DNA from 3 places in the Dorea formicigenerans genome. Region 2 is predicted to be linked to each of the others. Evidence: predicted binding sites of a transcription regulator. Region 2 holds the regulator's gene; each other region holds the start of a gene.
The links. The regulator Rex, encoded in region 2, represses fermentation and respiration genes when NADH is low (regulators of the CRP and FNR family bind a similar motif). The targets are predictions, from matches to a motif close to ATTGTTAANTANTTAACAAT.

Region 1: a site for Rex is predicted at 1,756-1,775, ahead of NQ560_RS10875 (oxamate carbamoyltransferase subunit AllH family protein). Genes of this name have one in related genera too.
Region 3: a site for Rex is predicted at 2,457-2,476, ahead of adhE (bifunctional acetaldehyde-CoA/alcohol dehydrogenase). Genes of this name have one in related genera too.

What each region holds. Positions count from the first base shown of each region.
Region 1 covers NZ_CP102279.1:2,228,337-2,232,631, reverse strand. The annotation lists gene NQ560_RS10880 (transcription repressor NadR) at 1-463, shown strand, start outside; gene NQ560_RS10875 (oxamate carbamoyltransferase subunit AllH family protein) at 577-1,581, opposite strand; gene allB (allantoinase AllB) at 2,230-3,633, shown strand; gene NQ560_RS10865 (NCS1 family transporter) at 3,670-4,295, shown strand, end outside.
Region 2 covers NZ_CP102279.1:1,611,188-1,615,482, reverse strand. The annotation lists gene NQ560_RS07970 (ABC-F family ATP-binding cassette domain-containing protein) at 1-1,375, opposite strand, end outside; gene NQ560_RS07965 (redox-sensing transcriptional repressor Rex) at 1,579-2,220, shown strand; gene NQ560_RS07960 (bifunctional ADP-dependent NAD(P)H-hydrate dehydratase/NAD(P)H-hydrate epimerase) at 2,301-3,815, shown strand; gene alr (alanine racemase) at 3,819-4,295, shown strand, end outside.
Region 3 covers NZ_CP102279.1:370,135-374,429, forward strand. The annotation lists gene NQ560_RS01970 (bifunctional 4-hydroxy-2-oxoglutarate aldolase/2-dehydro-3-deoxy-phosphogluconate aldolase) at 192-830, shown strand; gene NQ560_RS01975 (sugar kinase) at 835-1,860, shown strand; gene adhE (bifunctional acetaldehyde-CoA/alcohol dehydrogenase) at 2,563-4,295, shown strand, end outside.

The sequences.
Region 1 (4,295 bases), 620 kb from region 2:
AAGTGACAGACCGGTTTCGGGTTCGAAACTTGCGAAGGATTATGATGTGAGCCGTCAGGTTATTGTTCAGGATATTGCCCTGTTACGGGCTTCGGGGTATGATATCATATCAACAAACCGGGGATATGTATTGGAAGGGCAGACTTGCGCCGAGAGAGTTTTTAAAGTACGTCATACAGACGAGCAGCTTGAGACGGAACTTTGTACTATTGTCGATCTTGGCGGTCAAGTGAAAAATGTTATGGTAAACCATAAAGTTTATGGGCATATTGAGGCGGAACTTGGAATTACTTCCAGAAGAAAAGTAAAAGAATTTCTGGCAGATATCGAAAGTGGCAAGTCAACACCGCTTAAGAATATTACCTCCGATTATCACTATCATACTGTGACAGCGGACAGTGAAGAAACGCTGGGGATGATAGAAGAGGAACTGAGAAAATTAGGATTTTTGGTTGAAAATTAGTTATTAAAACATTCTGAATGTCATGCTGGCTCTGAAAAAGTAAGGTTTATAATCCGACTTTTCAGAGCCGGGTGTACATGGAAAGAATGTTTTTTTATTATGAACAAAATTTTTTATAGGTTACATTTCTGAAAAAGAAATAATTCCAGTGCGTATAGAATTCCGCACAAAGTATCTGTCCCGGAAGAATGCCCGATTGCCAGAAAATTTTCAGTAATTGCTGGGATATTTGCAATTCCAGGAGTAATTTGAGGGTTGCATTTAATATAAGAAGTATCTTGTGGAGATTCACAACCTGTATTTACGAGTAAATGATTCACAGCCAGGCTAAATTGTCCTTTTAATGCACAGTGGAGAAATGCAGCACTTACATCGACGGTATCATTCAGATGTTCTGCAATTGTTTTGTGAAGGCTCTTGGCAAATGTGGATTCTGTTTGCCCTGTAAGAATTAATCCGGCAAGCACACCGCATAGGAAATCATCACCGCTTGGAGTCAGCCCGATGCCAAGTCCGATCAGTCGGGCAAGTTCGATTCCGGTCTCTGTATATTTTTTATTTCTATATAGTCTGGTGCATCGTTCGATTTTTTTCTTTGCAGCAACAAGCATCATAGAAGTATCATCATTTACACGTTGGTTGAAGATCACTTCAAAGCCTCCGGTGGAAATATTAGAAAGACATGTTCTGATATTGTTATGAAGCTGGTGAAGCATGGTATCTGACAGAGAGTTTGCACATTTTAATGAATGTAACAAATGTAAGTTGTGAATTGTTGCTTCTTCAAAAGAAAATCCAATTTCCTTTTTATTATCAAGAGTGTTCATATCTGTGGAAGCCTGAAGAGTGCGGTTACTTCTATAAATAGTAATGATATTCTCTTTTAAAGTAACAAAATCTCCGGCAGATATTTCAAGACTCTCCATTTTTTCGGAAGTCAATGTTGTAATCAGACTGATTGGCGAGATGGGTGAACCCTTTGCCTGTAAGGCTGCCAGTGTTCCACCAATAGATAAGTTGATAGTTTTTCTATATACAGAGTGGACTGTCCCGCTTGTTTCTCCCGAAAGCAGTTCATTTAAATAGTCAGATGTATCTGTAATGGAAAATAATGTCATAATTATGCACTCCTGTGTATGTTTCTTTTGCCTGTCTGGCAGGTACTATCATAACAGATTTGCCGAAAAATCACAATGTACACAATATAATACACAATATAAAATGTGGTTCTTGAAATTTTAAATAAAATTGCACAAATTTTAAATAAGAAAAAATGGGCAAAAACCGAAGAAAATGTTAATAATATAACGAAAATTATAAAAAATTTTAAAATTAACCAATAAAACTGTATTGTTTATATAAAAATACAATACATGACTGTGCATATTATACAAAAAAATGTGTCATATTTTGGAGGATAGGTCATTGTGAAAATTATCAAATTAGGATAAAATATATGTAAAAGAAACTGAAAAACGGTTGACCAATCATTTTTGATATAAATCAATAAAAATTAAAAAGTGGTTGAAATTTTCGCAAAGGAGCCTAGCCAAGACGATAGGGTTACTTTGCGTATTTTTATGCATATTGGACAAAAAAATCAATAAACAATGCGATGAAATTATCTAAAGTAGATAAAAAGATGGAGAAAAATGTAAGAAAATAGTGATTGTATTTTTGGGGAAAATCCAGTAATATATCGACTATAGAAAGAAATTGAGCTGGTTACGGCTGATTTGATTCAATTTTTAAGGAGGAACATGAATATGTATGATGTTTTAGTGAAGAACGGAAAACTTGTAACACCAGATCGTATCTACGAGGCAGACATTGCAATCCAGGACGGAAAGTATGCAGGATTTTTTGCAAAGGGAGCACCGGTAGATGCAAAAGAAGTGATTGATGCAAAAGGAAATTATGTATTTCCAGGTATCATCGACTGTCATGCACATCTGAATGAGCCAGGATTTGAGTATCGTGAGGATTTTGAGACAGGTTCAAGAGCAGCAGTTGTTGCAGGGTGTACAACACTGATTGATATGCCACTTAATAATGATCCATCTCTTATGAATAAGGAGATTTTTGACCTGAAGCTTGGAAAAATTAGCAAACACTCATTAGTTGATTATGCACTTTGGGGAGGAATCGTAGGAGATTATGATGACAAACCGGACTCAGTAAAGAATAATATGAATGATCTTGTAGATCTTCACAATTGTGGAGTTGCAGCATTTAAAGGATTTACATGTCCAAACGGTGATCTGTTCCCGACAGTTAACATGGGAAATGTTCGTAAAGCTCTTGAAATTTTAAAACCGTATGGAGCACTTTGTGGATTCCATTGTGAGGAATATGGACAGGTTCTTGAGAGAGAAAAAGAAGCAAAAGCAAAAGAAGGAAGAACAAATGAAGAGAAGATTCGTGACTTCCTGGATTCTCATGACGTATGGACAGAATATGTTGCTACAAAGAATGTTATTGATATGGCTAGAGCAACTGGCGGACGCGTACACATTTGCCATGTCAGCCACCCGATGGTAGCTCAGGTTGTTAAGGATGCAATCCATGAAGGACTTCCGATTACTGCTGAGACATGTCCACATTACCTTGGATTTACAGAAGATTTTGTATTTGAAAAAGGTGCACCGGCAAAATGTACACCTCCGATGCGTAAGAAAGAAGATATGGAGAAGCTGTGGGATTACGTTTTAGATGGAACACTTTCCTGTGTAGGAAGCGACCATTCTCCAGCAGCAGATGAAGAAAAAGATAATGCAACAAAAGATATCTGGCATGCATGGGGAGGACTTAACTCAATCCAGTTCTTCTTACCAATGATGTTCGATATGGTTGTTCATAAAAAAGGCTTAAGCCCAAGTCTGATTGCAAAGGTTATGGATTATAATCCGGCAAAAGTATTCGGACTCTATGGACGTAAAGGAGCATTTGAATTAGGTTTTGACGGTGATATCGTAATCGTTGATCCGGAAAAGACATGGAAATGTGAGCAGGAGAAACTGCTTACAAAAGGACATGTTTCCTGCTTCAATGGACTGGAAGGAAAAGGAACTCCAGTATGTACAATGATCAGAGGTAAAGTAGTTGCTCAGGATGGCATGTACAAAGATGAAGCAATCGGATACGGCGAATATGTAACACCGGTAAAATAAACGAATACACATAGGAACACGAATAGGAGAGAGAACATGAGTGATGTAAACAAAGAAGTAAAACAGGAAGAAACAAACTCCCTTGCGCCAATTCCTGAGAAAGATCGAATCATGGGCTGGGGATCCAACACAATGCTTTGGCTCGGTGGATGTATTTCTATCGGAACATTAGCAATGGGATCTGCACAGATGGAAGCAGGACTGAACCTGTTGCAGTTATTCCTCGCAGTAGCAATTGGATCTATGATCCTCGTTGTAGGTATCGCAATGAATGACCAGTTTAGTTACAAGACTGGTGCACCGTATGCAGTTCAGCTTAGAAGTGCATTTGGAACAAAAGGTAACAAAATTCCAAGTTTGATTCGAGGACTTCCGGCTATCGTATGGTACGGTTATCAGACATGGCTTGGAGGAGCAGCAATCAACAATATTTCAAAAGCATTATTTGGATATGATAATATCTGGTTATTCTTCATTTTATTCCAGATTATCCAGATCCTGTTATCAATCAAAGGATTCCAAGGTGCAAAATGGGTTGGAAATATCGGAGGAGTTGTTATTTCTCTGGCTATGATTTACCTGTTATTCCTTTGCATTACACAGTATGGCGATGTTGTAAGTGAGAAACTGATCAATAAGTCTGGAACATGGGGAATGCCATT
Region 2 (4,295 bases):
TCAGCTTTGCAAGGGACACGCGTCCACGTTCGCCACCGCTTAAGTCACTAATAAGTTTAAATACATCATCTCCGGTAAATAAAAATGCTGCCAGCACTTTACGGATCTGCGTGTTATTAAGATTAGGATAGTCATCGGAAATCTCCTGGAAAATAGTTTTTTCCATATGCAGAACGTGATGTTCCTGATCGTAATAACCAATCTTTACATTAGAACCGAGACGGAAACTTCCAGAATCAGCTTTAAGTACCTGATTTAAAATCTTAAGGATTGTTGTTTTTCCGGTTCCATTGTCTCCAATGATCGCGACATGTTCCCCTCGCTTGATTTCGAAGCTGACATTTTCAAATAAAATCTGTGGTGGAAATGCCTTGCTTAAATGCTCGACAATTAAGACATCATTACCGCTGACACAGGAAGGTTCCAGTGTTAAGTGCATATCTGTATGCAGTTCCATCGGTTTTTCAACCGGGGTCATCTTATCCAGCATCTTTTCACGGCTTTCTGCACGCTTGATGGATTTTTCACGGTTGAAGGAGCGGAGCTTTTCAATGACCGCTTCCTGATGCTTAATTTCCTGCTGCTGGTTCAGATATTCTTTCATTCTGGCTTCACGGAGCATTTCCTTTTTCTTGGCGTAATCTGTATAATTGCCCATGAAAGTGGTAAGCTTGCCCAGTTCGATCTCGACGACTTTTGTTACAACCCGGTTCAGAAAATACCGGTCATGAGAGACAATCAGTACTGCACCGGGATAATTCAGAAGATAAGTTTCCAGCCATGAGATGGAATTTAAATCCAAATGGTTGGTTGGCTCGTCCAAAAGCAGAATATCCGGCTTTGTGAGGAGCAGTTTTCCGAGAGAGACACGGGTTTTCTGACCTCCGGATAAAGTCGCGACCGGTTTTGCGAATTCTTCTTCTGTAAATCCAAGTCCTTTTAAAACACCAGTGATCTCACTTTCGCAGGCGTATCCATTTTCACGTTCGAATGCTGCTGTAAGCCGCTGGTATGTATTCATACGTTCTTCCAGACGTTCTCCGCTTAAATGCTTCATTTCCTGTTCGATCTCACGAATCTGCCGCTCCATGTCGAGAATATCGGCTTTTGCTGTGCGCACCTCTTGATAGATCGTATGGTCATTATTCATATCCTGATGCTGTGCCAGATATCCCATCGTCTTGCCGCGTGTCAGAACAACATTGCCGCCGTCCGCCTGTATCTCACCAACGATCATCTTAAGAAGTGTTGTCTTTCCGGCACCGTTCGGTCCTACGAGAGCTGCTTTTTCGTGGTCTTCTATATGAAAGGAGCCGCCGGAGACAATTACTTCTTCTCCAAAGGCTTTTTCGATATTGTGACATGCAAGTATCATCCTATCCTCCTTGATAAAAATCCTGTGATTTTGAGAAATAAAGATGCCGCAGGGCTGCGTCCGGCGCTGCGACCGCATAATTTTGGCATCATCTTATACTATTATAACGAAAATACTACAAAAAACAACTAAAAAGTTTGACATTATACTAACGATTGCCTATAATAATGAGTAGAAATTTTTGAAGGAAGGAGGTACGGATCATGCAAAACAGGGGAATTTCACAGGCAGTTATCCGTAGATTACCCAGATATTATAGATACCTTGGGGAGCTAATCGAGCAGGGAGTAGAACGAATCTCTTCCAATGAGCTTAGTAAAAGAATGAAAGTCACAGCTTCCCAGATTCGTCAGGATCTTAACAATTTTGGCGGATTCGGACAACAGGGATATGGCTATAATGTAAAATATCTGTACTCAGAAATCGGAAAAATTCTTGGATTGGAACAGGATCATAATATTATTATTATTGGTGCTGGTAATTTGGGGCGTGCACTTGCGAACTATGCGTCATTTGAAAAGCGTGGATTTATCTTAAAAGGATTGTTTGATATCAATCCGGAGCTTGACGGGCAGGAAGTTCGTGGTGTTCCAATTCAGATGATGGACGAGCTTCCGAAATTTGTAGATGAGAACAGTATCGATATTGCAGCATTGACGATTCCAAAGGATGAGTCAATCAAAGTTGCAAAATTTCTGGCAGAACACAATGTTCACGGAATATGGAATTTTGCACATACAGATCTGAATCTCCCGGAAAGTGTGATTGTTGAGAATGTACATTTATCCGAGAGTCTGATGAGGCTGTCATATAATATATGCCGCTACAAGGAAGAACATAATTAAGGAGATAACGTGTAAAGACAGGTTTGTTCAGATAGCATCCTGGCTTTGCACGTTTCTTTCTATCAGGAGGAATCAAAACTATGAGATATTTGCCAGATGCTAAACAGATGAAAACGGCAGATTCATTTACGATAAATGAACTTAAAATCCCATCCCTGGAACTTATGGAACGGGCTGCCAGAGCATGTGTAGATCACATTAAAGACTGGAAAATTAATTTAAATAAAATATGTGTCCTCTGTGGTTCTGGAAATAATGGCGGGGACGGCTTTGCGATTGCCAGAATGTTTGCATGGGAAGGGTGTGACGTAACAGCAGTTCTGGTCGGAAACAGAAATCACTGCACACCAGAGACTGCCCATCAGATAGAACAGTTGAAAAATACAGGGGCACAGTTTAAGGAGCAGTTTGAGCAAGAAGCATTTGAAAGTGAACCGTATACTTTAATTATCGATGCAATTTTTGGAGTTGGACTTTGCCGGGAGGTTGGAGGCAGATATGCACAGATTATAGAGTGTGTGAATCAGTCTGATGCAGTCCGTATGTCCGTGGATATTCCTTCCGGAATTTGCGCAACTACAGGAAATGTATTAGGAACTGCAGTGCGTGCAGACTATACTGTGACAATTCAGGAGACGAAAGTTGGTCTTGTACTTGATCCGGGAAGAAGTTATGCAGGAATCTGTGTATCCGAGGATATCGGAATTGTATCACTTCCACTGGAAAGAGATGAGGAAACAGTTTGTACACTGGAGGGCAGTGATTATGCAGCACTTCTTCCGAAACGAAATGCGGACTCCAATAAAGGAACTTACGGAAAGCTTCTTATGATCACCGGAAGCAAAGGTATGTCAGGTGCTGCATATCTTGGCGCACTTGCAGCTTACAGGACAGGTACCGGGCTGGTGCAGATCTATACTGCTAAAGAGAATCTCGTGATCTTACAGAGCCAGATCCCGGAAGCGATTATTACAACTTATGAAAAATATGATGTCAATGAACTACATCGCTTGATCGACTGGGCAGATGTCGTAGCTATAGGTTCCGGACTTGGAACAAAGAAGACTGCAAGGAAGATTTTAAAAGAAACCATTGCATATACAAAGAAACCTTGTGTCATAGATGCAGACGGACTCAATATTTTGTCTGAACATATGGATTATCTGTGTGGTGCAGATTGTGAACATTTTATCTTTACACCGCACATGAAAGAATTTGAACGGATCAGCGGTTTGAAGATTGCTGAAGTAAAAAAAGATCGTATTGCAGCACTTCGTACATTTGTTAAAGAATATGACGTTACCTGTGTACTGAAGGATTCCAGAACAACCATTGCAAAGCCGAGAGAGCGGGTAGCGGTAAATCTATCCGGCTGTGCGGCTATGGCAAAAGCCGGATCCGGGGATGTGCTGGCAGGCATTATCGCATCGTATCTCGCACAGGGACTTTCTGAATGGGAAGCAGCGCTTCTCGGTGTTTATATTCACGGAAGAGCTGGTGAGATTATAGAGAAGGAACAAGGCGCATACAGTCTTCTCGCAAGGGAACTTGCACAAAAGGCAGGAACAGCCATGACGATACAGGAGGAAAACTAGATTATGAAACAATACAGCAGAGTATGTGAACGAGTGGATCTGGATGCAATTTTTTATAATTTCCAGATGATGAAAGCAAATATCAAAGATGGAGTACAGATGATCGCAGTTATCAAAACAGATGGATACGGACATGGTGCAGTCCAGATTGCCCGGTTACTGGAACCGGTAGACTATATCTGGGGCTACGCGGTTGCAACACTGGACGAAGCTGTCGTCTTGAGAAAAAATGAAATAAAAAAACCAATTCTTGTGCTTGGATGCATTTTCCCGGATCAGTGGGAAGCAATGATTGAAAATGAAGTCCGGATGACCACTTACACAGTAGAAATGGCGAAAGGAGTTTCGAATCTTGCGGTCAAAATGGGAAAAGATGCATATATTCATATTAAGCTGGATACCGGAATGTCAAGACTTGGTTTCCAGATTCATGAAGACAGTGTAGATGCAATTGAAGAAATTTCAAAAATGCCGGGACTT
Region 3 (4,295 bases), 1.2 Mb from region 2:
ACCTCCGCAAGTCTACAAATGAGAACAGGTTGTTTTTACATAAGCTTAGAATTATAATAAAGAGGTAGTTAGAAAACTTGAAATACTCTTGACATTATGCGTCCTTTGAGTATAATCAGAATTAAGAGATTTCATAATATGAAAATAGGTTTCGCATAATGAAACTGAAAAAGAAGAAGGAGAAGAAGATCATGAATGAAGTATTAGAGAAGATTCAGAAAATTGGTATTGTACCAGTCGTTGTATTAAATGATGCAAAGGACGCAGAGCCACTTGCAAAAGCTCTTTGCAATGGAGGACTTCCATGTGCAGAGGTTACTTTCCGTACAGATGCAGCAGAGGAGTCAATCCGTATCATGTCTGAGAAATATCCAGAGATGCTTATTGGAGCCGGAACAGTTCTGACAACAGAGCAGGTGGATCGTGCTGTAGCAGCAGGAGCAAAATTTATCGTAAGCCCAGGACTGAATCCTAAGATTGTAAAATACTGTGTAGAGAAGAATATTCCGATTACACCAGGAATCTGCACTCCAAGCGAGGCTGAGCAGGCAATCGAGAATGGTCTTGAAGTTGTAAAATTCTTCCCGGCAGAGCCAGCAGGCGGACTGAAGATGATCAAAGCTATGGCAGCTCCATACACAGGACTGAAATTCATGCCTACAGGTGGAATCAATGCGACAAATGTAAAAGAATATCTTGCATATGACAAGATTCTTGCATGTGGCGGAAGCTGGATGGTAAAAGGAAGTCTTGTAGAGGCTGGAGAGTTCGACAAGATTGAGGCAATGACAAAAGAAGCTGTAGAGATTGTAAAAGAAGTAAGAGGCTAGTCTTATGAAGAAAAAAGCATTTGATCTGCTGACATTAGGAGAGATTCTGCTTCGTCTGTCCCCACCGGACAATGAGCGTATCGTACGTGGAGAGACATTTCAGAAGCAGGTTGGCGGCGCAGAACTTAACGTAGCTTCCGGCGTATCTCTTCTTGGTCTGAGATCCGGTATCATATCAAGAATTCCAGACAGTAGTATCGGTATGTTCGCAAAGAATAAGATCCGATTCTGTGGAGTCAGTGATGATTATCTGGTATACGATACAGGAAAAGATGCAAGATTGGGCGTGTATTACTACGAGAACGGAGCATACCCGAGAAAACCGGGCGTGGTCTATGACAGACAGCATTCGTCCATGACCAGAATTGACATCGATGAATTTGATGACAGTATATATGAATCGACCAGATGCTTTCATACCTCCGGAATTACTCTGGCGCTCAGTGAAGAGTGTCGGAAGACCGGAGTAGAGATGATTAAGAGATTTAAGGAAAAAGGCGCACTCATTTCATTTGACGTGAACTTCCGCCTGAATCTCTGGTCAGGAGAAGAAGCAAGAAAATGTATTGAAGGAATCCTTCCTTATGTAGACATTTTCTTTTGCTCCGAAGACACTGCAAGACTGACATTTGGAAAAGAAGGCAATGTAAAAGAGATCATGGAAAGCTTTGCAGCTGAATATCCAATCTCCATCATCGCATCCACCCAGCGTACTGTATTAAGTCCAAAGATACATAACTTTACTTCTGTAATTTACGACGCAAAAGCGAAGAAATTCTATGAAGAGAAACCATACGAGAATATCGAAGTTGTAGATCGTATCGGAAGCGGAGATGCTTATTGTTCCGGAGTGCTGTATGGACTTTTGAGAGAAGACGGAGGGTGTGCAAGTGCTCTTCGCTATGGAAATGCCAGCAGTGCAGCCAAGAATACTATCCCAGGTGATATGCCATCATTGGATCGTGAGGAGATAGAGAATATTATCCATGATCACGAGACAGTCGGATATCATAGTGAGATGAATTGGTAAATTGAATATATTGTGAAGTAAATATATGAACCCCGCCTGAGGTTTCAGAGCAGGTGAGATATTTTCTATAGTTGCTGCGTCGCTGATATCTTACTCTCGACGGAAACTCGCTTAAAGAACAAGCTCAAACAATCCGTCGAGAGCAAGGCTATACTCGCAACTATGACGAAAATATCCCAATCCTGGCCTGGAAATCCTCAGGCGTTTTTGGTTTACTTTACAATATATTGAAGAAGAGGAAGTAAAGGATCTCCATGTTACAGTTTTCTACTTAGCCTAAATGATAACCTTCCAGCGTAAGCCGTCCTGCTTCCAAGAAGTTTATTTTTTACATACTGAGTGGGAGAAATAGAACTGAAAAACAGGCGGTGCGCATAGAAACATTGAATTATTTTGTAGTTGATGCGAGCATAGCTTGAACTTTCGGAGCATTGTCTGAGCCTGTTCATCAGGCGAGTTTGCGTAGAAAGTTCAAAATAAGCGACGCAGCATCAACAAAAAATATTCAGTTTCTGTGCGCACTGCCTGTTTCAATTCTATTTATCACAGAATATGATAAAAAATAAACAATAATGTTAAAAAAATATCATTTATATATTGACAAATAATTAACGATATTTTATACTACCAAATGTAAAGAATAAAAGACGTCTAATCAAGTAAACTATAATCCATACTTTTTATTTACAGGAGGGAATCCAGATGGCTAAGAAGAAAGATGTTGTACCGGTATTTGTTGACAATGTGGAAGCGTTGGAAGCGAAGATGCAGGCGATGCGCGAGGCGCAGAAAATCTTTGCCACCTATACACAGGAGCAGGTTGATAAGATTTTTTATGCGGCAGCAGTTGCAGCGAACAAAATGCGTATTCCACTTGCAAAGCAGGCAGTTGAGGAAACCGGACGTGGTATTGTTGAGGATAAAGTAATCAAAAATCACTATGCAGCAGAGTATATTTACAATGCATACAAAGACACAAAGACTTGTGGTGTGATTGAGGAAGATAAAGCATTCGGAATTAAGAAAATCGCAGAGCCAATCGGTCTTGTGGCAGCAGTTATTCCGACAACGAACCCGACTTCAACAGCAATCTTTAAGACATTGATCTGTCTGAAGACGAGAAATGCAATTATCATCAGTCCGCATCCGGCAGCAAAAGCTTCTACAATTGCAGCGGCAAAAGTTGTTCTGGACGCAGCAGTGAAAGTTGGAGCACCGGAAGGAATTATCGGCTGGATCGATGCACCGTCACTGGAACTGACCAATATGGTCATGAAAGAATCTGACATCATCCTTGCAACGGGTGGTCCGGGAATGGTAAAGGCAGCTTATTCTTCCGGAAAACCGGCACTTGGAGTTGGAGCCGGAAATACACCGGTTATTATTGATGACACAGCAGATATTAAACTTGCAGTTAACTCCATCATTCATTCCAAAACATTTGACAACGGTATGATCTGTGCATCTGAGCAGTCCGTAACGGTTCTGGACAGTATTTACGATGAAGTAAAGAAAGAATTTGCATACAGAGGCTGCTACTTCCTGAAAAAAGGAGAAGAGCTTGATAAGGTTCGTAAGACGATTATTATAAATGGAGCATTGAATAACAAGATTCCTGGAAAATCTGCATATGAGATTGCAAAACTTGCAGGTGTGGAAGTTCCGGAAAATACAAAGATTCTGATCGGTGAAGTAGAATCCGTAGACATTTCTGAAGAATTTGCACACGAAAAATTATCACCGGTACTTGGAATGTATCGTGCGAAGACATTTGACGAAGCCCTTGAAAAAGCGGAGCGCCTTGTAGCAGATGGAGGATATGGACACACAGCTTCTCTTTATGTACATCCTGCTGAGACAGAGAAAATTGCAAAACATGCTGAAGCTATGAAGACATGTCGAATCCTGATCAACACACCGTCTTCTCACGGAGGAATCGGAGATCTCTACAACTTTAAACTGGCACCGTCACTGACACTTGGCTGCGGTTCCTGGGGAGGAAACTCCGTATCTGAAAATGTAGGTGTAAAACACCTGCTCAATATTAAAACAGTTGCAGAGAGGAGAGAAAATATGCTTTGGTTTCGGACTCCGGATAAGGTATACTTTAAGAAAGGCTGCATGCCGGTAGCGCTTGATGAACTTGGAAATGTACTGCACAAAAAGAAAGCATTTATCGTAACAGACAGCTTCTTATATAAGAATGGTTACGTAGCTCCGATCGAGCAGAAACTGGATGAGCTTGGAATCCAGCATACATGCTTCTTCGAGGTGGCACCGGATCCGACACTTCAGTGTGCTGAAAAAGGTGTGGATCAGATGCGTGCATTTGAGCCGGATACGATCATTGCTCTTGGCGGTGGATCTGCCATGGACGCAGCAAAGATTATGTGGGTAATGTATGAGCATCCGGAAGCTGACTTTGAGGATATGGC